One region of the Alteromonas sp. 5NS40-0096 genome, then DNA from elsewhere that is predicted to be linked to it. Evidence: predicted binding sites of a transcription regulator. Region 1 holds the regulator's gene; each other region holds the start of a gene.

What was found. Region 1 encodes FNR, which switches genes on or off when oxygen is low (the NO sensors DNR and NnrR bind a similar motif). Its sites were predicted from a motif close to TTGATCTAGATCAA; they were not measured.
Region 2: the regulator FNR is predicted to act here: its motif matches at 3,526-3,539, upstream of AC27G9_RS15445 (GbsR/MarR family transcriptional regulator).
Region 3: the regulator FNR is predicted to act here: its motif matches at 2,922-2,935, upstream of AC27G9_RS18660 (DUF3149 domain-containing protein).

Annotation. Positions count from the first base shown of each region.
Region 1 covers NZ_BAAJLQ010000001.1:715,796-724,195, reverse strand. The annotation lists gene rssA (patatin-like phospholipase RssA) at 1-504, opposite strand, end outside; gene ttcA (tRNA 2-thiocytidine(32) synthetase TtcA) at 504-1,454, opposite strand; gene uspE (universal stress protein UspE) at 1,560-2,483, opposite strand; gene fnr (fumarate/nitrate reduction transcriptional regulator Fnr) at 2,603-3,340, opposite strand; gene AC27G9_RS03250 (sulfite exporter TauE/SafE family protein) at 3,361-4,035, opposite strand; gene ccoS (cbb3-type cytochrome oxidase assembly protein CcoS) at 4,028-4,231, opposite strand; gene AC27G9_RS03240 (heavy metal translocating P-type ATPase) at 4,242-6,614, opposite strand; gene AC27G9_RS03235 (FixH family protein) at 6,620-7,102, opposite strand; gene ccoP (cytochrome-c oxidase, cbb3-type subunit III) at 7,266-8,219, opposite strand; gene AC27G9_RS03225 (cbb3-type cytochrome oxidase subunit 3) at 8,224-8,397, opposite strand; gene ccoO (cytochrome-c oxidase, cbb3-type subunit II) at 8,397-8,400, opposite strand, start outside.
Region 2 covers NZ_BAAJLQ010000005.1:99,971-108,370, forward strand. The annotation lists gene AC27G9_RS15430 (acyl-CoA dehydrogenase) at 1-487, shown strand, start outside; gene AC27G9_RS15435 (cytochrome d ubiquinol oxidase subunit II) at 536-1,540, opposite strand; gene AC27G9_RS15440 (cytochrome ubiquinol oxidase subunit I) at 1,546-2,913, opposite strand; gene AC27G9_RS15445 (GbsR/MarR family transcriptional regulator) at 2,923-3,474, opposite strand; gene AC27G9_RS15450 (hypothetical protein) at 4,097-4,672, shown strand; gene AC27G9_RS15455 (SMI1/KNR4 family protein) at 4,811-5,428, shown strand; gene AC27G9_RS15460 (hypothetical protein) at 5,452-5,598, shown strand; gene AC27G9_RS15465 (flavodoxin family protein) at 5,676-6,176, shown strand; gene AC27G9_RS15470 (hypothetical protein) at 7,309-7,650, shown strand; gene AC27G9_RS15475 (hypothetical protein) at 7,742-8,260, opposite strand.
Region 3 covers NZ_BAAJLQ010000007.1:128,389-136,788, forward strand. The annotation lists gene aroC (chorismate synthase) at 1-919, opposite strand, end outside; gene prmB (50S ribosomal protein L3 N(5)-glutamine methyltransferase) at 924-1,862, opposite strand; gene smrB (endonuclease SmrB) at 2,027-2,608, shown strand; gene AC27G9_RS18660 (DUF3149 domain-containing protein) at 2,689-2,814, opposite strand; gene AC27G9_RS18665 (transglycosylase SLT domain-containing protein) at 3,135-3,770, opposite strand; gene gshA (glutamate--cysteine ligase) at 3,851-5,437, opposite strand; gene AC27G9_RS18675 (M16 family metallopeptidase) at 5,559-8,381, opposite strand.

The sequences.
Region 1 (8,400 bases):
CCCAAGTTGGCGGCACAAATTAACCGGAACGGGATTGACTACCGCACCATCTACCAACCACTTACCGTCCTTTGCGACGGGAGAAAACAGGGCGGGAATCGCACAAGAAGCTTTGACAGGTTCCCCTACGTCACCTTTTTTAAAGATCACTTCTCTGCCTGTCGAAAGATCAGTCGCGACGCAACCAAATGGTAAATCCATCGACTCAAATGTCGGCGCACTGAAGTCTTCTATCAGTTTATCAAATACTTTCTGGCCACTCGCAATTCCCCCTTTTCGGATACCAACACCCATAAGGGAGAGTACCTGCCATTCGGAAAGCGAGAACGCCCATTCCTGCAATGCTTCTAGTTTGCCGCTGGCATACGCTGCACCGACGTAAGCGCCGATGGAGCAACCTGCCACTACGTCGATTTTAATACCCAGCTCTTCAAGTGCCTTTATGATGCCAATGTGGGTCCATCCGCGAGCTGCGCCCGCACCTAAAGCTAGGCCTATTTTCATTACTGTTTTGCTTCCATGATATTGACGATTGGAATAGCATCTTCCATGTTTTCTTGTGCAACTTCAAATGTTGGTGCATCAAAACCTATGTCACCATCTTTTACCGGCGCTCCAGTAGTTTCAATGCTTTTAAAGTCGTGTAAGTTTTTATCTGCAAGGTGTGTAGGTGCCACGTTCTGAATAGAGCGAAACATGGATTCAATGCGGCCAGGGAACCGTTTGTCCCAGTCTTGCAACATCGCTTTGATATGTTTTCTTTGCAAATTTTCTTGTGAACCACAAAGGTTGCACGGGATGATAGGAAAATCGGCAATGTTTGAGTATTTAACAATATCCTTTTCGCTGCAGTAAGCCAAAGGGCGGATTACGATATGTTTACCATCATCACTGACTAATTTAGGCGGCATTGATTTCAGTTTGCCACCGTGAAACATATTCAAAAACAGGGTTTCTAACATATCGTCCCTGTGATGTCCCAGCGCAATTTTGGTTGCGCCTAATTCGGTAGCCGTTCGGTACAAAATGCCTCGGCGCAATCGAGAACACAAAGAACAGGTAGTCTTACCTTCCGGGATCTTGTCTTTGACAATAGAGTAGGTATCTTCTTCTACGATCTTGTATTCAACACCGACACTCTCGAGGTATTGGGGCAGAATATGTTCTGGGAAGCCCGGTTGCTTCTGGTCTAAGTTGACCGCGACGATATCAAAGTCGATAGGAGCTATCTTACGCAAGAACATGAGGATATCGAGCATGGTGTAGCTGTCTTTTCCTCCGGAAAGACAAACCATGATTCTATCGTTTGCTTCAATCATGCCAAAGTCTTCAATCGCTTTACCGACATTTCGTCGTAGGCGTTTTTGTAATTTATTGAAGTTGTACTTGGCTTTTTGTTGTGAACTGGTTGAGCCGGATTCTGTCAACTTGGCTTCTACTGCGTTCTGATTCATGCGCGAAACGTGCTCTATTACTCGAAAAGCGGGCATTATACAAAATGCCCGCACCTGCGCATAGCCTTAGTTCTAAACAGAGTCAGCGCGTTTATCCATTGGATATTAGCGTATTGGGGATTGGAAACCGTCGGGTTTGATCGCAAGCACGTCACACTGCAAACTATCGATTACATGCTCAGCGGTGTTGCCAATTAACGCCGCTGATAGACCAACGCGACCCACGGTGCCTATGATGACGAGTTCCGCATCAACGGCGTCTGCAATTTGTGGTATCACGCTTTCCGGCAAGCCTTCTTTTACGTGACATCGTTCAAGCGGAATATCGTATCGATTAGAGTGACGTTCTATCTCTTGTAGATGATGATTTCGCACAGAATCATTGTAAGTCGTTGGGTCAAACTCTGGGACCTCTATCGCGATGTTGAGCGGTGTACTGGGGTAGCAGTTAACCAAGTTAACCTTGCCAATCAGCAAGTCTGCATAGTCTTTCGCAATCACGGTGAGTTTGTCGTTGAGCTGCGCATGCTCTCTGTCTTCGGTGCCGACGTTGACGGCTGCAATAATGTTACCATCCTCAGGCCAATCGTGGTCTTTTACTAACAACACCGGAGAAGGACATTTGCGTAACAAATGCCAATCCGTAGGCGTAAAAATGACTGAAGTCAGATCATCGTGAGGTTTTGTGGCCTTTACAACGATGTCACAGCTGTGTGCCATGGCAAAGCGTATAATGGATTCATAGGCGCGATTGTGCCATTCAACAACCACCTTTATTGCTGCGTTACTTTTGTAGTGTTTTAACTCATCCTCCAACCAAGCTTGACGATCTTTGATTACGGCTTCTCGCATGGCTTCTCGTTCATCTGATGAGAGCATGGTTGTCATTTCGTACGAGAAATCGTAGATCACCATGTATGCCGTAATGCTGGCTTCCGTCTTTTCGGCAAGTTCGATCGCCCGGGATAGGGCAGGTTGATTGTCTCTATCAGGCTCAATGATAGCGAGTAAGTGATTGTAGTTAATCATATGCGACCTTCCCTAATGCAATAGTCATTAAACACAACGAACCAACGTTAGTGTTGCCTCTTTACATAAGTGTAGGTCGAATATAGAAAAATGTGATTTGTTTTGGATCAAAAAGAGGCTTAAATCACCTCTTTTGTTTGCACGCCCATATTGTTGAGTTTGTCTTCCATCGCGTCGAAATCCGTGATGGTAATAAGCTTACCGTCAACCTGAATAATGCCTTCTTTTTGAAAACGCGTAAGTAAACGGGAAATCGTTTCGACCGTAAGACCCAAGTAGTTTCCAATCTCGTTTCGGGTCATTGATAAATTAAATTCTCGAGATGAGAAGCCCCGTTCTTCAAAACGTTGCGACAATTGCGCGATAAAATAGATCAAGCGTTCTTCTGCGGTACGCTTGTTTAACAACATCATCATTTCATTGTCTTGCTTTATCTCTGCACTCATAAAACTCATGATTTGGTGGCGCAGCTTAGGTAGTTGTACCGACATTTTGTCTAATGTGTCGTAGGGCAATTCGCAGACCATGGCGGTTTCTAGGGCTTGGGTGTAGCTTTCATGGGTATTGTTGCGCAGCGCATCAAAGCCAATAATGTCACCAGGAAAATGAAACCCTATGATTTGCTCTTCGCCATCTTTGGCACTGACGAACGATTTGAACGAACCGCTTCTCACCGCGTACAAGGCTGTGAAGCTGTCACCAGAACGAATTAACTTATCATTTTTATGCAGTGGCTTTTTTCGTTCAACAATGTCGTCCAATGACTCAATTTCTGTTTTATTGAGCGCAACTGGTAAACACAGGTGACTGAAACTACAGTTTTGACAATGTATTGAAAAATCGCTGGTCTTGCTCATAGTCGTTCCGGGTCCTTTGCCTAAGCGTTATAGATACTATTGTAACCATTATAAATCAAGAAAACTGCATATATTGCGACTAAAGTGGCAATGCATTGTTTAACAACGGGGTGCCGAAAACCTTTGACCAACCATTGTGCGGATAAACTGGCTGCAAAGAGTGTTGGCAGCGTGCCCAAGCCGAACGCTAGCATGATGGCAGCGCCGTTTAGGGCATCGCCAGACGCCATTGACCATGTCAGTGTAGAGTAAACCAGCCCACACGGTAGCCAACCCCAGATCATGCCGTAACCCAACGCTTTACCATAGGAATCAACTGGCAAAAACCGTTTAGACAAAGGCTGGATTCGCTTCCAGACCCGAGAACCGAGCGCTTCGATTGCGGTTAATATTCGCCACCAGTTACCCAAGTAACAAGCGAGTAGCAAGAGTATAATGCCGCTTACAATAGATAGATAAACTAATCCATTACGCAGTGACAGCGATACAACGCCTCCCAAAAAGCCGGTGATGCCTCCAGCAACCGTGTAACTTAATATTCTACCGAGGTTGTATAACGCGATATAAGCGTTCTTAGGGTGATGAGACGGAATCGTTGCGCCAAACGCCGTAGCAATACCACCACACATACCAACGCAATGTACGCCGCCTGCTACACCAATAAGAAACGCAGAGAATACGTTAAAGTCAGTCATTCTTGGTTTGAGAGTCCGGCTGCTGTACGTCGGGCTGTCGTCTTTGTTCTTTTGGTAGGTCGTCGTCGAACAAAATGCTATATCCCTGACGCTCTAAGTCTTCAAATTGGTTTGATTTAACAGCCCAAAAAAAGACGCCAATCGCAATTGCCACGATAATGACAGCCAGAGGGATCAATACGTAAATAATACTCACTATGCTAGCCCTATTTTAACAAACGGGTCGAGTTTGAAACGACAATAATACTACTCAATGACATGCCAATCACTGCGAGCCATGGTGTCAGCATGCCAGATACAGCGAAAGGTAATATCAGTACATTATACCCAACTGCCCATGCAATGTTCTGCTTGATTTTTAGCTTAGTGGCGCGAGCAGTTTCTAGAAGTTCGGGGACGTTATCTAGTTCATTAGACAGCAAGATAACATCTGCAGCATTCTTCGCTACGTCAGTAGCGTTGCCGACGGCAACCGAGACATCAGCACTCGCGAGAACAGGCGCATCATTGATACCATCGCCTAACATCATTACATTGTGCCCTTTGGCCTGTAGCGCTTTTACCGTTTTGTACTTGTCCTCGGGGGTTTGCTCGGCGAACAAGGTGTCGATATTGAGTGTATTGGCGACTGATGAAACGTGTTGTTGAGTATCACCGCTTATCAAGCATAGTGTGTAAGCGTCTAGGCTTTTCAACACCTCTGCAATACCGTCTTTGATATTGTCTGTGACTTCAAAAACGGCAAGGCATTGGTTTTGTTCATTACACAGATAGACATTTCCCCAGTGCTGTTCGGTTTTCGCGCCTGCAAAATGCTTTGACCCCAATCGGTATTTCTCTTGGCCGATACTACCCTCAACGCCTTTTCCTGGCACAACCTTGAAGTCTAAAAGCTGAGGTAAAGCATTTTGTGAGGTAAATGCGCTGGCAATGGGGTGTTCTGAGCGCGCTTCTAAAGTACAAACAATGTCGTAAAGCAAAGCGCTGTCAGTACCGTCGGCATACCAGGCTTTTGTCACTGAGAACTTTCCTTGCGTTAACGTTCCCGTTTTATCGAGTGCAATAGTATCTATCGCAGTGAGCTGTTCGAGTGCGTCGGCTCGCTTGAGTAAAACCCCACCGCGATTGAGTTTTGCCATAGCACATGTCAACGCCGAAGGCGTTGCAAGACCCAAAGCGCAAGGGCAGGTGGCAACTAGCACTGAAATCGTGATCCAAAATGCGTCACTACTACCCTGAAACGACCAAAATCCGAAGGTGAGGGCGGATAATCCTAGCACCGCCATAACAAAGTAACGTGAGAAGGTATCGGCTGTCGCCGCGACTTTGGGCTTGGTTGCCATTGCAGAAGACTGCAATCTGATGATTTGACTTACTAATGCATTTTTTAAGGTTTGGGTCACTTCGATTGTTAATGCACCAGTCTGCGACACTGTGCCACCGTACACCGCGTCACCACGCGATTTGGACACCGGTTTGAACTCGCCTGTTAGCATAGACTCATCGACCGCACTGATTCCATCAATGACTTGCCCATCGACAGGGATGATTTCCCCTGCTTTAACCAGTACGGTTTGCCCTGTTTGTAGCTGTTTTGCTAAACACTGATCTAAATTGCCATTGTCAGAGACCAACGTGGCCGTGACAGGCATATGCTGCATCATATTTGCGGAGATTTGAGCGGCTTTGTGTCTTGAACGGTGTTCTAGGTAGCGGCTGAGTAATAACAAGAATACGAACATGCAAATCGATTCAAAATAGACGTCACCAGACTCGCTTAGGACTGACTTAATACCCGCTACATAGGTTCCAAAAATCGCGATCGTGACCGGAACATCCATATTGACCGTACGTGCTGACAGTGCCTTGGACGCTCCAACATAGAAAACACTTCCCGAATACAAGACAACAGGCGTAGTGAGAACTGCCGCGATCCAATGGAAGAATTGTTTGGTCTCATTTTCAATGGCACCAAACAAATCAAAATACATGCCCGCCATTAACATCATGACTTGCATCGTCATTAAACCCGCTAAGCCAAGTTTTTTGAGATATGTTTTTTGCTCTTTCTTGTACAGTGACTCATGCTGATCGGGTTGGAACGGCAAAGAAGGGTAGCCAATTTTGTTTAAAGCCTTGAGTACACCAGAGAGGTTAACCGAATTGTCATTCCAAGCTACCATAGCGCGTCGTTCTGCAACATTTACAGCAACTTGGCTGATGCCTTCAACTCGAGATAATTGTTTTTCAATCAACCAGCCACATGCAGCGCACGTGATGCCTTCGACGGTAAGTTGAATCTCCTTGAGCTCGCCTTGATCATGAACAAACTCTTCTTGCAATGCAGGCTCATCATAAATCGCTAACTTAGCTAGCGTGTCATCAAGAGCTTGATCACCTTGTTCTGCAGGCGCCGTGCGGAAACGATAATAATCTTCTAAGCCATTTGCCACTATCGTTTCAGCCACAGCCTTGCAGCCAGGGCAGCACATCACCCGTTCTTCGTCGAGAACGGTAGCACGGAAATTATCGTGCGTTTCGGCGGGTAAACCGCAATGATAACAATCGACGACAGCCATAAGCGCTAGGGATTAAAGGTAAACCAACCTGTTCTGGGCAGGCCGAGAGTGCGCTGTACTTTCCAGCTTTCATCAAGTGGAGTAAGTGTGATCTGCCATTTACCCTCTAACGAGGCTTCGACAAAGCCGCGATAAACGCCATTGGCATCACGAGAGAGCAAAACACTGGTGTCTCTGTCTTCTATCGTCGTGTGATAAAACGCCAGTTTAAGTGCCGTGCCGTCTTGTGGAATACCTGAGTGAAACTTTAGCGCGACTGCGCCATTATCAATCATGAGTTCCGTTGTGATACGCAAACGCTGTGCTTCATACACTTTGTCTAATTTGGCGTTAATTGCCTTGCCTTCTTTGTAGTAATCATCGACCACTAAGCTGTCTGAAGTATCAATTGACAGGCTAATAACAATATAGCCCACAATAAAGGAGCTAGTAGGAATGGCAATTAAAAACCAAGGCCAAAACTGTTTATACCAAGGTACTACTTTCATCAAACTCACACTACTTTGGTTAGGGTGACAACCTGGGTTAACAGGGTGTCCAAATGAACTATTAGCAATTTTTGCTACGAAAAAACTAGTAATAATTCACTGGTGTCTAGGGTAAAAAAGCCCCGACGATGCGGGGCTCTTTTCAAGATACATTGCCGATGGCTTAATTCGACAAGCTATATACGTATGTCGCCACCACGTGGATTTTGTCTTCACCCAAGGTTTTCTTGAACGAAGGCATCACACCGTTACGGCCATAATTTAGCGTTTCGATAATCGCACGCTCACTGCCGCCATATAGCCAGATATTATCTGTTAGGTTAGGGGCACCAAGAAGTTGATTACCTTTTCCATCCATACCGTGACAGGCTGCACACGCTGCGAATTTCGTTTTACCTGCTGCTGCAAGGTTAGCGTCAGCATCTTCTCGTCCGCTCAAACTCATTACGTAATGTGCAACTTCTTTCACACCTTGCTCGCCGAATGCATCTAACCATGCAGGCATAGCTGGCGTACGACCAAGAAGTAGCGTTTCCTTGATCTTGTCGCCTGAACCACCGTACAACCAATCGTTGTCAGTGAGGTTAGGGAAACCACCATTTTGGCCTCTTGCATCAGAACCGTGACACTGAGCACAGTTTTGTAGGAACAAACGCTGGCCTACTTTTACTGCTTCTTCATTGTGAACAAGTTCTTCTACAGGGACCTTAGCGTAATCTGCGAAGATTGGGTCAAAACGCTCGGCGGCGAAATCTAGCTCGCGGTCATATTGTACCAACAAACCATTTTCTGCTGCGTCTTTACGCGCTTGTTCCGACTCTGCACGGGTTAACACACCTTGGTTTGAACTCTTCCAGCCAAAAAAGCCTTGGAAAGACCCTAAGCCTGGGTAGAGCGCCAGGTAGAAGAAACCCCAAATAATTGTGATGATGAAAAGGATAGTCCACCACTTAGGTAAGCCGTTGTTAATTTCAACGATACCATCGAACTCGTGGTCCATTTCCTCGCCTTCGGGAATACCTGTTTGGTTACTCAAGCACCAACGTAGTAACAGGTAGCAACCGATAATGGAGCCCAGTGTGATAACTGAGATCCAGATTGTCCAAAACATACTCATTAGTTTAAGACTCCTGCTTATCTTTTTGTGATTCTTGTTTGTCTTCGTCGGCAAATACTAGATTTGCTGCTTCGTCGAATCTGTCTTTGTTGCGTTTACTAAACGCCCACCAAACGATTCCTGCGAAAGCGACGAAGACGATGACAGTAAAAATGCTGCCTATAATTCCCTGGTCCATTAT
Region 2 (8,400 bases), on a different contig from region 1:
CAATGTGCTACCCAAAGTCAGAGGATTAAAAGGCCCTTTCAGCTGCTTAAACATGGCGCGATACGGTATTTCTTGGGGCGCATTGGGCGCCGCTGAATTTTGCTGGCATGGTGCTCGGCAATATGGGCTCGACCGGAAACAATTTGGTAAGCCGCTCGCGCAGACTCAATTGTTTCAGACCAAACTTGCAAACATGCAGACTGAAATTACCCTAGGCCTACAGGCGTCATTGCGAGTGGGCCAATTGATTGATGAAGGTAAAGTGGACCCTGCAATGATCTCGTTGGTCAAACGCAATAACTGTGGCAAAGCGTTAGCGATCGCTCGTGATGCCAGAGACATGCATGGCGGAAATGGCATCAGTGATGAGTTTCATGTGATGCGCCACCTTATGAACTTGGAAACCGTGAATACTTATGAAGGTACTTACGACATTCATGGTTTGATTCTGGGCCGAGCGCAAACAGGTCTGCAAGCATTTTTCTAAGCGTCGACACGAAAAAGCAGCCGAAAGGCTGCTTTTTATTGCGGTCACTCAGTAGTAACTGAGCTTTTCTGCCTTACCCCAAAATATGCGATAAACCATAACGGTGTAAGCCAATATACAGGGAATGACGACCAAGGCCCCTGCGAGTAAGAAGGTGAGGGACGATGGTGCAGCAAGTGCGTCATCAATTTTCAAAACACCTGGAATAACATAGGGGTAATAACTGATCCCTAATCCAGCGAAGCACAGGGTAAACACCAATAACGCAATCAGAAAGGGGAGCCACTCGCCTTGTCCAGCCGCTTTGGGTAAACGGGTAAGGATGAGATTGCATAGCACTAATAATCCAAAACACGTTACCGGAATTGCTGCAAGCAACAACCCAGAGGGTGCGCTGAACCATAGCTGCATAACAAAATCGTGAAGTGCAACATTGGCCACACTCACGGCTGCAATCCCAGCAGAGAGAATGTAAACACCGAGTTTCGCCCATTTATAAGCCAGTTGTTGTAAGTCGTCAGACGTTTTCAAAATGAGCCAGCACGCTCCAATAAATAGGTATGCGGCGGTAACACCAAAGGCAGCCATGACGCCAAACAGATGGGCATACCAAGAGTTATCCAATCCAGTGACATACATTCCCAACATATAACCTTGAGCTAGGGTTGTGAGTAGCGAACCATACTTAAACGCGTTATCCCATAATTGCTTGCGAACGGGTTTGACCTTGGCTCTAAAATCAAAGGCTACGCCTCGAATGATCAAGCCAAGTAACATTAGAGAAGCGGGGATATAAAGTGCTTGCAACACCATACTGTGCGCAGTTGGAAAAGCGATTAGCAATAAACCAACGGCCAGCACGAGCCAGGTTTCATTCGCGTCCCAAAAAGGGCCGATTGAAGCAATCATGGTATCTCGGTGTTGCTCGTTATCCATTGGCAGCAATATGCCTACACCCAAATCGTAACCGTCGAGTATGCCGTAAACCAAAACGGCAAGGCCAAACAATCCAAGGTATATCTGTGCCAATGTATGGGCAGAAAATTCGAACATAATGATTACGCCTCCTGCTCTTTGAGTTGCTGCGCGTTGTATTTAAACATGGCCTGTTCTTGAGGAGAGATCTCCTCGACATAAACAGACTTTCGGCACAGGCGGAATAGCGTCCTGATGTAAACCACCAATAGGACAGCATAAACCGTTAAGTACATAAAAAAGCTGAACGCTACATTTGCACTTGGAATACTGGTAACGGCATCGGCCGTGCTCAGTACGCCGCTGACCAGGTAGGGTTGACGACCTACCTCAGTTACGTACCAGCCAGCCAACGTGGCGACCCAACCACTGAAAGTCATCCCGATAAAGCCTTTCATCAACCAATCAGGCAGCGCTTTGTTGCGTACCAAGAAAAGGCTACCTAGCCACGCCACCGCTAGCATCAACATGCCCAGGCCAACCATGATTCGAAAACTAAAAAAGACAGGCGCCACTGGTGGGTGTTCACCTTCAAACTCGTTCAACCCTTTGAGTTCACCATCTAATTTGTGCGTCAGGATCATTGCTGCACCATGTGGGACTTCAATCGCGAATTTGTTGGTTTTTGTTTCCTCATCCGGGATAGCAAAAAGTACAAGCGGCGCGCCTTTTTCGGTGTGCCAAAGCCCTTCCATCGCTGCGACCTTTTGTGGCTGATGCTCTAATGTATTTAGCCCGTGTAGGTCACCCGCAAATATTTGCAGGGGTATGAGCACTGCTGCGGTATACACTGCGGTTTTAAAAGCAATGGTTGGCGCTTTTTTATCATCGCCTTTTAAGATGCGATAGGCGGATAAACCAGCAATCAGAAAGCTTGCAGTTAGGCCACTAGCCAGCAGCATATGTACGAGGCGGTAAGGAAACGACGGATTGAAAATAATCGCCATCCAATCGGTTGGGTAGGCTACGCCATCGATCATTTCAAAACCTTGCGGTGTTTGCATCCAGCTGTTGAGTGACAATATCCAAAATGCCGAAACCGTGGTACCGAAAGCCACAACAAAAGAGGCGGTAGTGTGCAACCAATTGGGCACGCGTTTAAGGCCAAACAGCATGATACCGAGGAAGGTGGCCTCAAGGAAAAACGCCGTCAGCACTTCGTAGCCGAGCAAAGGCCCAGCGATATTACCGACTTTTTCCATGAAGCCTGGCCAGTTTGTGCCGAACTGAAAGGACATGGTGACACCACTGACTACGCCAAGGGCAAATGTTAACGCAAAAACCTTCACCCAAAACCGATAGATACGCATCCAAACAGGGTGGCCAGATAAATCTGATCTCAGCTTGAAGTAAAACAAGAACCACCCCAATGCGATCGTGATCGTGGGAAACAGAATATGAAAGCTAATATTGAGAGCGAATTGCAGCCGAGACAACAAGAGTACATCCATTAGCATCTCCTAAGCTTTTTTACTGGGCATGAATTTTTCTTTCATGTCGAGTACCTTGCCTACTCCTGAACCCAGTTTCATTAGGGTGTTTAGCTTATCAGGCCCAAGGTTTTGCAACTCTTGAGACCAGCTGGTAACCGCTTCGAGTAGGTCGTGAATTTCCGTTAATGTATTTTGGGCCTGCTCTTCCTGTGTATTGGCAGGAGAATCAAGTAGCAAATCACGCAGCAGGCTTAACGTCGGGTCGATTTCACGTTTACGGCGCTCTTCGAAAACTCGAATAGCAAGAGTCCAGATATCGCCTGCGGGTATAAAATAGTCTTTGCGATCACCTGGGACAAAATGGGACTTTACCAATCGCCAGGCCTGAAGCTCTTTCAAGCCCATACTGACGTTGCCCCGAGAGATATTGAGTGAATCTGCTATTTCTTGGGCACTAACCGGTTCCTCACTCAAAACGATCAGCGCCAACATTTGACCGACTGTACGATTGAAGCCCCAACGGCTACCCATTTCACCAAAGTGCATCACCGCGGATGTGATTAAAGGAGTCATTTTCATTTTACTGACCATAATGAAGTTTCAGAAATTACTGAAACTTTAAATGTAAGCTTGACTCAGATCAAGTTTTTTCGTGATGATTTGTGGAATCTCAGTTGTTTTGACAAGTCTTCTGTAAATCTCACTTGTAGTGATAGCGATCGCATTGGACCTATATAGATTTTGAGATAGATGAGTCGATGAATTTGAAAGGCAGCAATATACGTAAAGCGGATATTCTCAAACTAAAGCAAGGCTCAATGTTTTGGGATGGACAGCGGTCGCTCAACGCTAATTATAATCACCGCCTAATTGAAAGCTTAGTCCTTCCTATCTAACGGGCTTGTGTAGCCCGAAGAATGCATGTCAAAAATCCCCCCGGATTAAGAGCCTGCGCACTAGCTATTCGCCATCAAGTTTTCGATAATATACGAAGCTTGGTTTGACAGTTAACCTGGGCGTCATATTCAATTTGGGTAACATGCAACTGGGGTATTTATAAAATACTCGCCACATACTATGAGGCCTACAACACATACAAGCGCATGTTGTCGCTGCTATCGCGGTTGGGATAACCTACACAACGTTTCGGTCGGCCCTAAAAGTGGGCGTTAGCTGCTATGTTTAACTTCAGGGATGTTTTATGAAAAAGCTTTTATTTATTCTTTGTTTTGCTACCTATGCAGCTGCAGCTCAAACTCTTTTTCCTTCTGAGCACGACACACCTGCAGGTCAAGCTGAATTAAATTCGTTTCTTGTGTTCTGTGAAGATGATTGCTTTTTTACTATGTTTTTAGACGTTAAACGTTTGGACTTTGAGTCTTCGAATGAGTCTGGTGCTATGTATCGGGTATGGAACGAAAAAAGAGATAAGTTTATTTTGTTTGGTATCGATGCGAACAAGACTGAAAACGAACCTCAAATTACCATCGTATCTTCTAAAGATGGAAAGAAGCATATTCTTGGAACGTCAAAATTGGGGGAGTTTGAAGGTTTTAGATTTGAATGGAAAAAAGGTGCTTTTGAATTAAAAAACCTGAGGCGCGTTCCCTATGAAAGCTATTCAAGGATAGAAGAGAGTGGATTAGGATTTAAAGGAGATTTGGACTTTAAGCCGCATTCTATCGAATACCTATTTTTAGGAGCCAAACTTACCCAGTTTGTAGACGCGACTTCTCAAAATATTAACCCTGAATGGAAAAAGATTGGTAGTAGCTAACAAACAAAGTCAGCGGGACGTTTACTCGCTCGCGTTGCTCCCTGGGACAAATACCCATTGGCGGCTTCGCGATTATCGCCAATAAGCATTTGCCGCTTATTGGGAAGTTAAGTCAATGAGAATTCGGTGTAAGCAAGGATGAACTTTCAAAACCTTATAATAGAAGATACGAATGAATCAGCTACTGAAGAACAGCTTTTAGCACTTCAAACAGAGTTGGGTTGCAAAATTCCTGATGATTACAAGGAATTTTTACTTAGCTGTAATGGCGGGTACTTGGAATATGATCTGCTTGTTGAATTTGAAGATGGCAATAAGGAATGGATGTCATATTCATCTCTTTACACGCTTAAAATCTCTAATGATTGGGAATCTAATCCCTTCGAATTGCTACAAGAGCAGAAAAAGGAAGGGTTTCCTGACAAAGGCGTACTTCCTATTGCTACGGATGGGGGCGGTAGCACCCTCTATATAGACCTTAGAGATGGCTATAAGATCGTAGCATTTGTTGAAGGGATGCCGGGTTGGACTGGCCTTAGGCAAGAAAATTCGATTGTAGTCGTTGCGGAGTCTTTCTACGACTACTTGAGCAAATTAACGTTATCGGATGAAACCATCGAGTACCATATAAGTAACTTTGAAGTTAACGAGTCTAGCGTTTTAGCCACATTAGAGTGGTTCGATTCAGTTCGCAAGGACTGGTGCAGTGTGTTCAAAGAAGAATGGAACTCAAGAGTGTCATTCATGCAAGTGTAAAGGTTTAACAAGTTGTCAATTGGATGTCTAACGGCGAGAAATGGCAAGGCGTTAGGGGCATTGAGAATTCATCTGTGATTTCGAGTAAATTTGATAGGAATGAAAATCCTGACTGGGATACTGACGCACTGCTTGGCGTTCTTGACGGTGTATTTGAAAAACTGCACTAAAAGCTACATAACAAGTCAATGCAGAAATGGACTTTTAAAAGCCTCTGATTGAGGCGTTAAGCGACAAAGAGGTAGTTATGAAATTTGCGGTAGTTTTAGGTAGCTCGAGAAGCGATGGTAATACTTCACAACTCTCTCAATACATATCAGAGAGGCTAGACTCCGAATTCATAGATTTAAATCAGTACAATATCTCGGCCTTCGATTATAAACATCGGAATATAGACGATGATTTTGCCAGTCTAATTGAATCACTTGTTCAGTATTCCCATATCATTTTTGCTACACCTGTTTATTGGTATTCAATGTCTTCACAGATGAAAGTCTTCTTCGATAGGTTTACGGATTTATTAACTGTTCATAGAGACTTAGGGCGTAAACTGCGCGGACTTAAATGTTCTGTTATCTCTACAGGCACTGACGACGCCTTGCCAGATTGTTTTTTGGCGCAGTTTAAACAAACCTTTGCGTACTTAGGTATGGATCTTGTTGGTTTTCATTATTCACCCTGCCCAGAAAAGTTCTCCTTAAGTGCCAGCAAAGACAAAATCGAGGGTTTTATTCACAGTGTCGCGTAAAAAACTAATAAATAAACTCGCTCCGCTCGCTGGGGCGCCTACTCGCTGGGGTTTGGTTGTTTTTACAGCAAGTGTTCGCTACTTACTGGGGCGTTTCATGTCAATATTGAGCTCATATGTTTGAATGGGAAATTGAATCGAAGCCTCTAACTTACGGGAGCAGTGTTATTTTCGTTCTTCTGTTTCGATGGTTGTTTAAACCTAAAGGTTATCGCAAACTGGTCACGCATCGCCTTTTTAAAAAAAATGACAAAATCTATTACCAAAGGGACAAAGTAACCTGCTGGATAATCGAGCTGACTAGGTTTTCTCATTTAGAAATGCAACAAGAAAATGGTAATCAGTTAAACGATGCTTATGAGATTTTAGTGCACACAAAAGACAAGGATATCTATTATATCGAGTGCACATTAATGGGTAAGGAGCTAGATAAAATGAAATATTCCATAAGTGAAGAATGGAGTAATGAATAACGAAACGTTTTGGCCGCACCCCGCATTTAGGGTTGCTGGGACAAAAACATAATACGGCTTTGGGAGTTAGTTACTACAGGCATGCTTACCTTTATCAATAAACACTGGGCGTGGGTTCTCTCTGGCTTTGTAGTGTTAATAATACTGCTTAATTATAAGGCGCCTCCAGAGCCAAAAGCGTCTGATTTTCCAAAGGTTAATATTCGGACTCCAATAGCGTATCAGGTTGTACCCTGCGGTCGGTATTGTGAAGACTTTATAAGTTTCAATTATCAAGATAGAACTTTTGAATTTTCTCAGTCAAATCCATACTACTCTCGATTTGAGAAAGCGTTAGATAAAAAAGGCTTTCTCACACTTTGGTTTGATGAAAAAAACGACAATGAAATCTATCAATTCTCATTCAATAGAAAAGTCATAGGCCCTTTTGAAAAATTACATTCGATAAGTAATTTTGATAGTACAGTATTGTTGCTGTTTCCGATCGTAATGTTAGTTTTGGCTTCGTTGAAAGCGAGTAGCGCTCGTATTACCTGACAAGGCAATCAAGTGAGAGCTATTAAAGTTTGGTTCGGTTCCATGCGACTAAAAAGTATAGGTAAATTTTGATAAGCCCTGTATTAGGAAGGTATGCGCTACGTATTACATGGACAAGCTAAGTGCTTAAACTAATTCTTATCGCGATATTGGCAACGGGTTTAAATGCATTTATTGTAGAAGTGCTTTGCAGGCTTCAAATTCGTCACATAACGAAACAAAGAAGCATGTCGAATTTGATTACGCACTATATATTGATGCTGCCGTTTTTAACAGGGATGGCGCTTTTCGTATTTATTTTGAAACACGAAACAAACAACTTAGACTTTCCGACAGTCACAAAGTCGTTTATTCAACTCATATTGGTCTTACTGTATTTATCACCGGTAATTTATATCTTTGATTGGCGCTATCCCGGTTTGACAACCAAAATGGAAAACTGGAGACAAGGCGTGTCTGACTAAATGGTCACTACTAGTATGGCGGCATAAGTTACATACGATATTTGTATATGTCCCAAGAACTACTGAGAAACTCATACACCTTCTCATCGACTTAATATGTGCATCGATTCTCTTTAACTTTACAAAAAGGATTGTTGTTTCGGCCATATTTTTCCTCTAACAAGGCATTAAGTGAATAAAGCTCGCCAGTTAATTCAGACCGATAATGTAATTCCTTGATATTGCCTGCATCAAAAAAGACGTACAAATAACGAAACCTTTCCACATCGGAGTTTACAACGCTATCAATAAGCATCTTGGTAACTTGTTCTTGATTAAACCGTTCTCGGGAAATAAACCCACCCAAGGCTTTTAAGGTTTGTAAATAGTACTCCCTCTCCTCAATGGACAAGGCATCATTGTTTAAAGCGTTTGAGAAATATTCAAATACATGAATACCCGTTACAGATTCAACATCATCTAAAATCGCTACTCGCCAATAGATCATTGAGAATTGAAAATATTGAAATGTATTTTTACCATGTTGCGAGTCTATTTGAGTGTGTATTTTCGTTGGCAGGAGCAGATAGCAAAATAATACAAAAATAGCGAGTAGACGTATTTTTTTCATCACATTTCCTTAGCCAATAACAACGCCAATTTCACTTTCATTAGTAGCTTGCTAGCGTGCTTTACTCGATATCCGAGTTCACTTTATGAGTAGCAAAATATAGCGCTATACAAAGGAGAATAGCCCTGCCCACTATTTCA
Region 3 (8,400 bases), on a different contig from region 1:
TATTAATCGTTTTTCCCGGTACTGAGATACTAGAAGTAGGCTTAAGGGCCATATGCACGATCAATTCTTGCCCAGTAGAAATACCACCGAGTACGCCACCTGCATGGTTGGTTTCAAAACCATTGGGAGTCAAAGTATCACGGTGCTCACTGCCTTTTTGGTTGATAACGTCAAAGCCATCGCCGATCTCCACGCCTTTAACGGCATTAATGCCCATCATGGCATGGGCAATATCTGCATCTAGACGGTCAAAAACAGGTTCACCAAGCCCAACGGGGACGTTTTTCGCGACCACAGAGACTTTGGCGCCAATCGAATCACCAGATTTTTTAAGGTCTCGCATATACTGATCAAGCGCATCTAATTTAGACGCATCAGGACAAAAGAAAGGGTTAGTATTGGTTATCTCATGATCGACAGTGTCGATAGCAATAGGACCTAATTCCGATAAGTAACCGTGTATCTCAATGCCGTGCACTTGCTTTAAGTACTTTTTCGCGATACCACCAGCTGCAACGCGAATCGCTGTCTCTCGAGCCGAAGAGCGACCACCACCTCGGTAATCTCTCGCTCCGTACTTTTGATCATACGTGTAGTCTGCATGTCCAGGACGGAACCGGTCGGCAATATTCGAGTAGTCTTGACTGCGTTGATCTTTGTTTTTGATCAGTAAACCAATACTTGTGCCCGTTGTTTTACCCTCAAACACGCCTGACAAGATTTGGACTTCATCATCTTCACGCCGCGCTGTGGTGTAACGAGAGGTACCCGGTTTACGACGGTCCAGATCGCCCTGCAAGTCGGCTTCACAGAGATCGAGCCCTGGAGGACAGCCATCAACAACGCCACCAATCGCAATACCATGACTTTCGCCAAACGTTGTTACCGTAAACAATTTTCCAAAGGTGTTACCTGACATATTCTTACTTCGTACCTCGTTGTTGATAGGCTTCCATGGCCGCTTTACTGACTGCAAAAATACCGTGACCGCCAGACTCGAACTCTATCCATTCAACGTCTAGGCCGTCGAAGCGATTCGCCATATGCACTTCACTATTACCGACTTCAACAAACATCCAACCACCGTCATTTAGAAAATCTGGCGCTTGAGCAATCATGATCTCTACTAGGTCTAGCCCGTCATCACCGGCGGCAAGAGCTAACTCCGGCTCGTGGTGATATTCATCGGGAAGGTCTGCCATGTCTTCAGCGTCGACATAAGGGGGGTTTGATACTATCAAATCGTATTTTTGGCCATGTAACTGTGAAAACAAATCCGATTTAATCGGAAAAACTCTGTGGCTTGCATTGTGCTCTTGAATATTGAAATCGGCGACGTCCAGGGCATCTTGACTAATATCGACAGCATCAACTTGGGCTTCATCAAATGCATAAGCGAGAGCGATAGCGATACATCCGCCGCCCGTGCACATATCGAGTATGGTGTTTGGCGCATCTGTTACCCAAGGCGCAAATTGCTTTTGAATCAACTCAGCAAAAGGCGAGCGCGGTATCAATACTCGCTCGTCAACGTAAAAGGGCAAATCACAAAACCAAGCTTCATGGGTAATATAGGGTAACGGCATACGAGTTTGAACGCGTTTGAGCACAAGCTCTGCGACTTTCTCTCTCTCACTTCGCGTTAGCTTCGCGTCAAACAAACCATCCCCTGTTTGTTGAACAATATGCTGGGGTAAATGCAGTGCTTGCAGCACAAGACTCACCGCTTCATCCCAAGCGTTGTCTGTACCATGACCAAAATAAAGACCCGCATCGTTAAAGCGGCTAACTGACCACCTTACAAAGTCCAACATAGTATGTAAGTCATCAATCGCTTCGTTTAAATATATTTTATCGGTCATAGCACTCGGGCAAGCTAAAAATTCAAACGGCTATAATACCCAATGTTTTACGGTGACACATGTATTATTTTGTTATCTGATAAGCTTTTCGGCGCAATTGGTCAGTGCCGCCTTTGATTCATTCATGATAAAATTATATGAGCTGTCGGAATACGTGTGTGGATATGAAAGATAAACTCAAACAAATTGGCCAAACGCTGTCGAATAGCGAAGATGACTTTTCTCTTTTTCAGGCATCAATGAAGGGGATAAAGCCATTACAGCAAGACAAAGTGGTCCACGAGAAAAAAGCAGTCACACCTTCAGGACGGCAAAAACAAAGAGCGCAAGACGCGATTGCGCAAAAGCAAAGTGCTGCTAGCTTCGAGTTTTCTGACGTGTTTCAAGCTAAATTGCCCGACGAGGGACCAATGCGCTATTGTCGAGAAGATAAACCAACCTATTTACTCAAACAATTGCGCAGAGGGGATTTTTCACCCGAATTAATCCTAGATTTACATGGCCTGACTAAACAGTCTACCAAGCACGAAGTAGCCGCGATGATCCATGCAGCGAGAAAACAGCGCCTTGACTGCGTTGCAATCGTTCATGGCTTAGGCGGTGGCGTTTTAAAACAGGCATTGCCTCACTACCTTGTTCAGCATCCCCATGTGTTAGCATTTCATCAAGCACCGCTAGAGTACGGAGGCCAGGGTGCGCTGGTAGTCTTGCTAGAACTCGACGAATCTCAATCAGGTAAGTTCTAAGACGTGCTGACCTTTGGCGTGCACGCTGTCGAGATCTGGCTTACTTATAGTGTGAGACTACCGCTCGGCCTAACAGAGCACTACTTGTTTTCGTCAGCGCTATTATGCATAAACAAATACGTGTAGTACCCCATCATCACGCAGATGATTAAAATACCAAGTAGTGAACCCCAAACGACTGGATCTTTCAACATTGTTAGGAACATGACGCTCTCCTTCACGGTGTGTTTTTATCTTCAACACCATTATCTGAGAGCGCTGGATGGGATTTACTGATCTAAATCATATAAGCCCCGTGAGTCACCTGAATCACTTGATGCAGATCAAAAAAGTGAAAAACTTCAAAAAATCACTTGATAATGATTCTCATTTACATTAAATTTAATCCTGCCTGTTCGGCGCAGGTTTAACGGTCTTGGCTTTGCGTCGATTTTAAAAAGCGGTTATGTGTGGGATGTAACCGCTTTTTCTTTTTTCCTAACAAGAGCTAGGTACAGCAGACTCGTACTAATTTGGGCGTGTTGAACTAGAACAATCCGAAAAACCAACCTTCTTTTAAGTCTTCTTCACACGTTTTTAGCTGCTTGGCATAACGCAAGCTTCGCGCTTTCACTTTTTGAGCGACTTTTTTGAGCCAAGGCTTTTTGTTGTAGCTCTTCTTTCTGTAGCCTCCCCAACCTTCGTGGTAGTTGAGGTATTGACCATAGGCATCCCATTTGGACACGCCATTCACTTTGTTTGACTTGTAGATGAACCACCCCATGAAGTCGATTGCATCATCAAAATCATCTCGGTCAGCGCCCGAATTACCGGTTTCTCGGATATAGTCACTCCACGTTGGCGTTTTAGCTTGGGAATAACCATAGGCAGAGCTGACTCTGCCCCAGGGGATCAAACCAAAAAATACGTAATCTTTTGGCGGTAATGCGTCGTGTTTAAAAGAACTCTCCTGGTACATCATTGCCATGGGCACGTGAATTGGTGCACCCCACTTATCTCTGGCATCTGCCGCAGCTTCATACCAATCAGATTTTTCCTCAAAAATGCTGCAGATATTACTAATATCCGATGGCGGCGTCGTAGAGCAGCTCGCCAGCAGAAGAGGTATGACCACAACAAAAAGTAGTCTTTTTTTTGTACAAGAAGTGAACTTTACCGACATGTGTTGTCCAACATAGTGTTCTAGTAATGTGTGTTTCCCTGGAACTTCTTTGATGCCTGGCTGCACCAGCCAGGCTTTTTTTATGCTTGCGGCGCCTCGAAATATTCTCGTATAAACGTATCGAAGTCTTTATCGTCTTCAGCTTCAATCTCGCTCTGCTTCGCTAATGACGTTTTTGCTTGCCCAGCAAAACTTGACTCGTTTGTGTGTACATAGTCGTAGGAGGCTAATGTTTGAGTGTACTCATCGGCTAGCTTCAATCCCAAGTCTCCATTATCCCAATCATTCTCTAGTAATTGCCCCAACCACTTACCCGATGGCGTAGTGTCTGGGTGTAATACTTTTTGCCACTCTCTTTCACACGCTTGGGTATAACGTCGTGTATCGTTAGCTTTATCAAGCAATACTGCAGTACGTTTGAAATTGGCAAACAGGGTTTCGGCCCATTGCTGCATGGGTACAGCTTCACCGTTTTGCTGCAACATTAAACCCGGCTTTCTGCCCTCTAATACGATACGAGAAAGATTGTCATCCGACTCTTTAAATGTCACCTCTGTTAGCTCTTCGCTCGGTGTTAACAAGCAAGTCAGAAGAAAGATATCGAGAAAATCAAACTGCTCTCTATCAATTCCCAATGCCGAGAATGGATTCACATCTAACGCGCGAACCTCGATGTAACTTACCCCTCTGCGGGCCAATGCATCCGTTGGTTTTTCCATTGATGCTGTGGGTTGTTTAGGACGAATGGGTGAATACAACTCGTTTTCAATCTGTAATACATTTTTGCTAAGTTGTTGGTAGTGCCCGCCTTCACCCGCTGCATACTGCGCGTAGCTGGTAGAAGGGGAATACATTGCCTCACGTAACAAAGCAATATAATTGTCTAGCTTGTTGTAGCAAATCTTCAATGCCGATTGTTCAGCATTGGTATAACCCAGATCACTCATTCGAAGCGACGTAGCATAAGGCAAATAATAGGTGCCTTTGCCCACACGCTCAAAAGGCAGTTTGTGTTCTTTGCCTTTTAGGAAAGAGCCACACAATGCCGGCGACGCACCATACAAAAATGGAATGAGCCAACAAAAACGACGATAGTTGCGAATAAGCGAAAAATAAGCAGCAGATACCGTATCTTGTGAATACTCTACCCCTTCCATTTTTGCCCATTGTTGCCAAAACTCATCGGGGAATGAAAAATTAAAATGCACACCAGAGATAGCTTGCATCATACTGCCATAGCGGTTTTTCAAACCAACGCGATAGACTTTTTTCATTTTGCCGACATTAGATGAGCCATAGTGAGCAATGGGAATACTGGATTCGTCTTCGATGAAACAAGGCATACTCATTGGCCACAAACGCTCGCCATCTAAGTTGGCAAGGACATACTTGTGCACATCGGCCAATTGCTCCATCGTCACCTTGCTATCGGCTTCTGGCGGCGTAATGAATTCAAGTAGTGACTCAGAAAAGTCTGTCGTGATGGATTCGTGAGTTAGAGCTGAACCTAAACTCACAGGATGTGGAGTTTGGGCCAGTGTGCCATCACTCTGAATTCGCAGGGCTTCGCGTTCTACTCCGCGGCGAATGTTTTTTAGCGTTGTAAGAAAATCGACGCTGTCCAACGCAGCGACACGGGCTTCAAATTGTGTTTGATTCGCAGCCAAAGCAAAATTCCGTAATATCAAAGGGCTATTCCAACATGGGAACAACCGAGTTTTTTTTCAAGTGAACACCATCGCGAATCCGACTGTGTTCACGGTCAAAACGTTTATCGCTTCCCGGTGACTATAGCACCAATTCTTCGATAGGAAGCTTCAACGATTGCAGTTGCGGTAAAATTTTTGATTTGTCGCCCACTACGACAATTTGCATATCTTCTGCTTGCAACTCTCTTTTTGCCACGGCATTGAGCTGTTCAAGTGTGACATTTTTGATAATAGAAGACTGCTCGTCACGATAAGTTTTATCCAACTGATAATTATACAAATGACGTAAGAAGGATGCCTTACTACTCGGCGTTTCATATTCTAATGCATCACTTAATGTATATGCACTTCGCATAAACGCGAGTTCACTGTCTGTCATCCCATTCTCGCGATAGGCTTTCAACTCATTAAATATTTCCCGAATACCATCTGCCGTATTTTCGCCATTCAAATCTGCACTCGCCTCAAACCATCCCAACGTTTTCCCTCCCAAGAACACTGAGCTGGCACCGTAGGTATAGCCTTTGTCCTCGCGAAGGTTCAAATTGATGCGGCTGTTAAACGCGCCACCCAATGGGAAGTTCATCAATCGCGTATAAAAAAAGTCACCTGTTGCGTCATAAGGTCTTGAGCGCTTAATTATCGATACGACAGACTGCACCGCTCCGGGGTTATCTACAAGATAGATTTTTTGTTCACTATATTTCGGGAAAGGTGAATATGGCGGAATGTCATAGTCAGTGCTGTGCCATTTTGACAAAAACGTTAATGCTTTGAGGACGTCGTTTTTGGCTAAGTCACTCACCACAATAGCACTGGCTTTTGACGCATTGATATAGGTTTGATAATAGTGTTTTACATCATCTATGGTCAGCGCCGCTATCGATTCTTGCGTGCCAGAATCTGGCCAGCCAATGCGATTTTCATCACCGTACATCAAGCGATATTTGGCTCGCTGCGCCTGTGAAGACGGGTTTTTCTCATCTTGTTGTAGACCTTGTAGCGTTCTCGCTTTTAAGGTCTCAAATTCAGTCGTATCAAATTTTGGCTTGAACAGTTTTTCTTCCAGCAGAGCCAATGTTGCCGTCAAATTTTTGGTCAAACTCGACACATAAATTTGGGTGTAGCGACCAGAAGCACTGAAATGAATCGAACTGCCTAACTTGGCCAAGTCATTGGCCATTACTTCGCTGGTTCTGGCCTGTGTCGATTCATTCAACATGGCAGCAGTCAAACTGGCAACCCCCGCCTTGGCTAACGGTTCCACCAACGAACCACCTTCAAGCGCAATAGAAAGACTCACTGTCGGTGTTTCGTCACTGGTTATTCCGAGAATATCGATTTCAAACGCTAATTTATCACGCCAGAAATCAGGTACTTTAACCACTGGTGCCTCACCAGCCGGAGGCTGAATACTGCGATCAAAGTTATCAATAATACCGTTATTTACTGCTTCGCTTGTTACAGTATCTATCGCGATATTGCGTTCTGGTTTGACAAAATTCACCTCTGCTAATTCAAGTTCAGTTTGCCCTCTTGGAACTAGGCTTAATTTGACAGCGGGTTTGTCTTTTATGTAAGTGTTATAAACGCGCATAACATCTTGTTTTGTCACATTACTATATCGCGAGAGATCTTTTGCGACTAAGTCAGGCTCACCGTAAAACGTTTGGTTGGCAGCTAGTGTTGACACCTTACCTGCAACACTTTGTAAACCATAAACCGTTGAAGACTCTATCGCCGCTTTTGTCCGCAACAAATCATCTTCAGTTACTCCTCTGTCTTCAAACTCTTTTAACGTCTCATCAATGATCTTTTCAAGCTCATTAAGATTCTCAATATTTTGAGGATTAGCGAGGGCCAGTAGCTGGAATTCACACGCCAACTCTCGACACGGGTGAGATACAATCGCTTGTACTGCTGCCCCTTTTTTGACTAGGTTTTTGTAAAATAAAGACGTTTTCCCACCACCGAGTATATCGGCAAGCACGTCTAAAGGCGCCTCATCAGGGTGACGTCCATATACGGTTGGAAGCGTAATTTGTAACAGAGGTAGATGCACATCATCCTCTAAGGTGAGATATCGGTCATTTTCCAATACCACTTGGGCTTTTTCAGCTTGCTCAACAACAGGGCCCACACTAATTGGCCCAAAGTACTTTTCGATCCAAGCCTTCGTTTGGGCAACGTCGATGTCGCCACCGATCGTCAATACGGCATTGTTAGGGCCATACCAGCGTTTAAAAAAGGCTTTTAGATCGTCAACAGTAACGCGATCTAGGTCTTCTACATATCCAATCGTCGACCAAGAATAGGGATGATTTAGCGGGTAGAGCGCCTCACCTACGCGTTCACTTCTCAGGCCGTATGGCTGATTGTCTACTCGCTGCGCTCGTTCATTTTTTACCGTTTCTCGCTGCACTTCGAACTTTTCTTGAGTCACCGCCTCAAGCAAAAAACCCATACGGTCAGCTTCAAGCCACAACACTTTTTCCAATTGATTGGCTGGAACAGTCTGGTAATAGTTTGTCCTATCCATGTTTGTCGTACCATTGAGGTTACCACCCGATTCAGTTATCACCTTAAAGTGTTGTTCATCAGCAACGTGCTTAGATCCCTGAAACATCATGTGCTCAAAGAAATGGGCAAAACCGGATTTGCCAACTTCTTCGCGCGCCGAACCCACGTGATAAGTAACATCTACGTGAACCAGAGGATCTGACGTGTCTTGATGCAGAATTACGGTCAGGCCATTTTCCAATGTGTACTTAGTATGAGGAATGTAAACCGCAGATTGCTGTGTTTCGACCGACTGGTCGACTTTGTCTGGTGTATGAAGACAAGCCTGAAGTGATATCCCACCGAGCGCGATAATCGCTGCGGAAAGAAAAGAGAAACGCATGTTGAACCTCTTTAGAGTA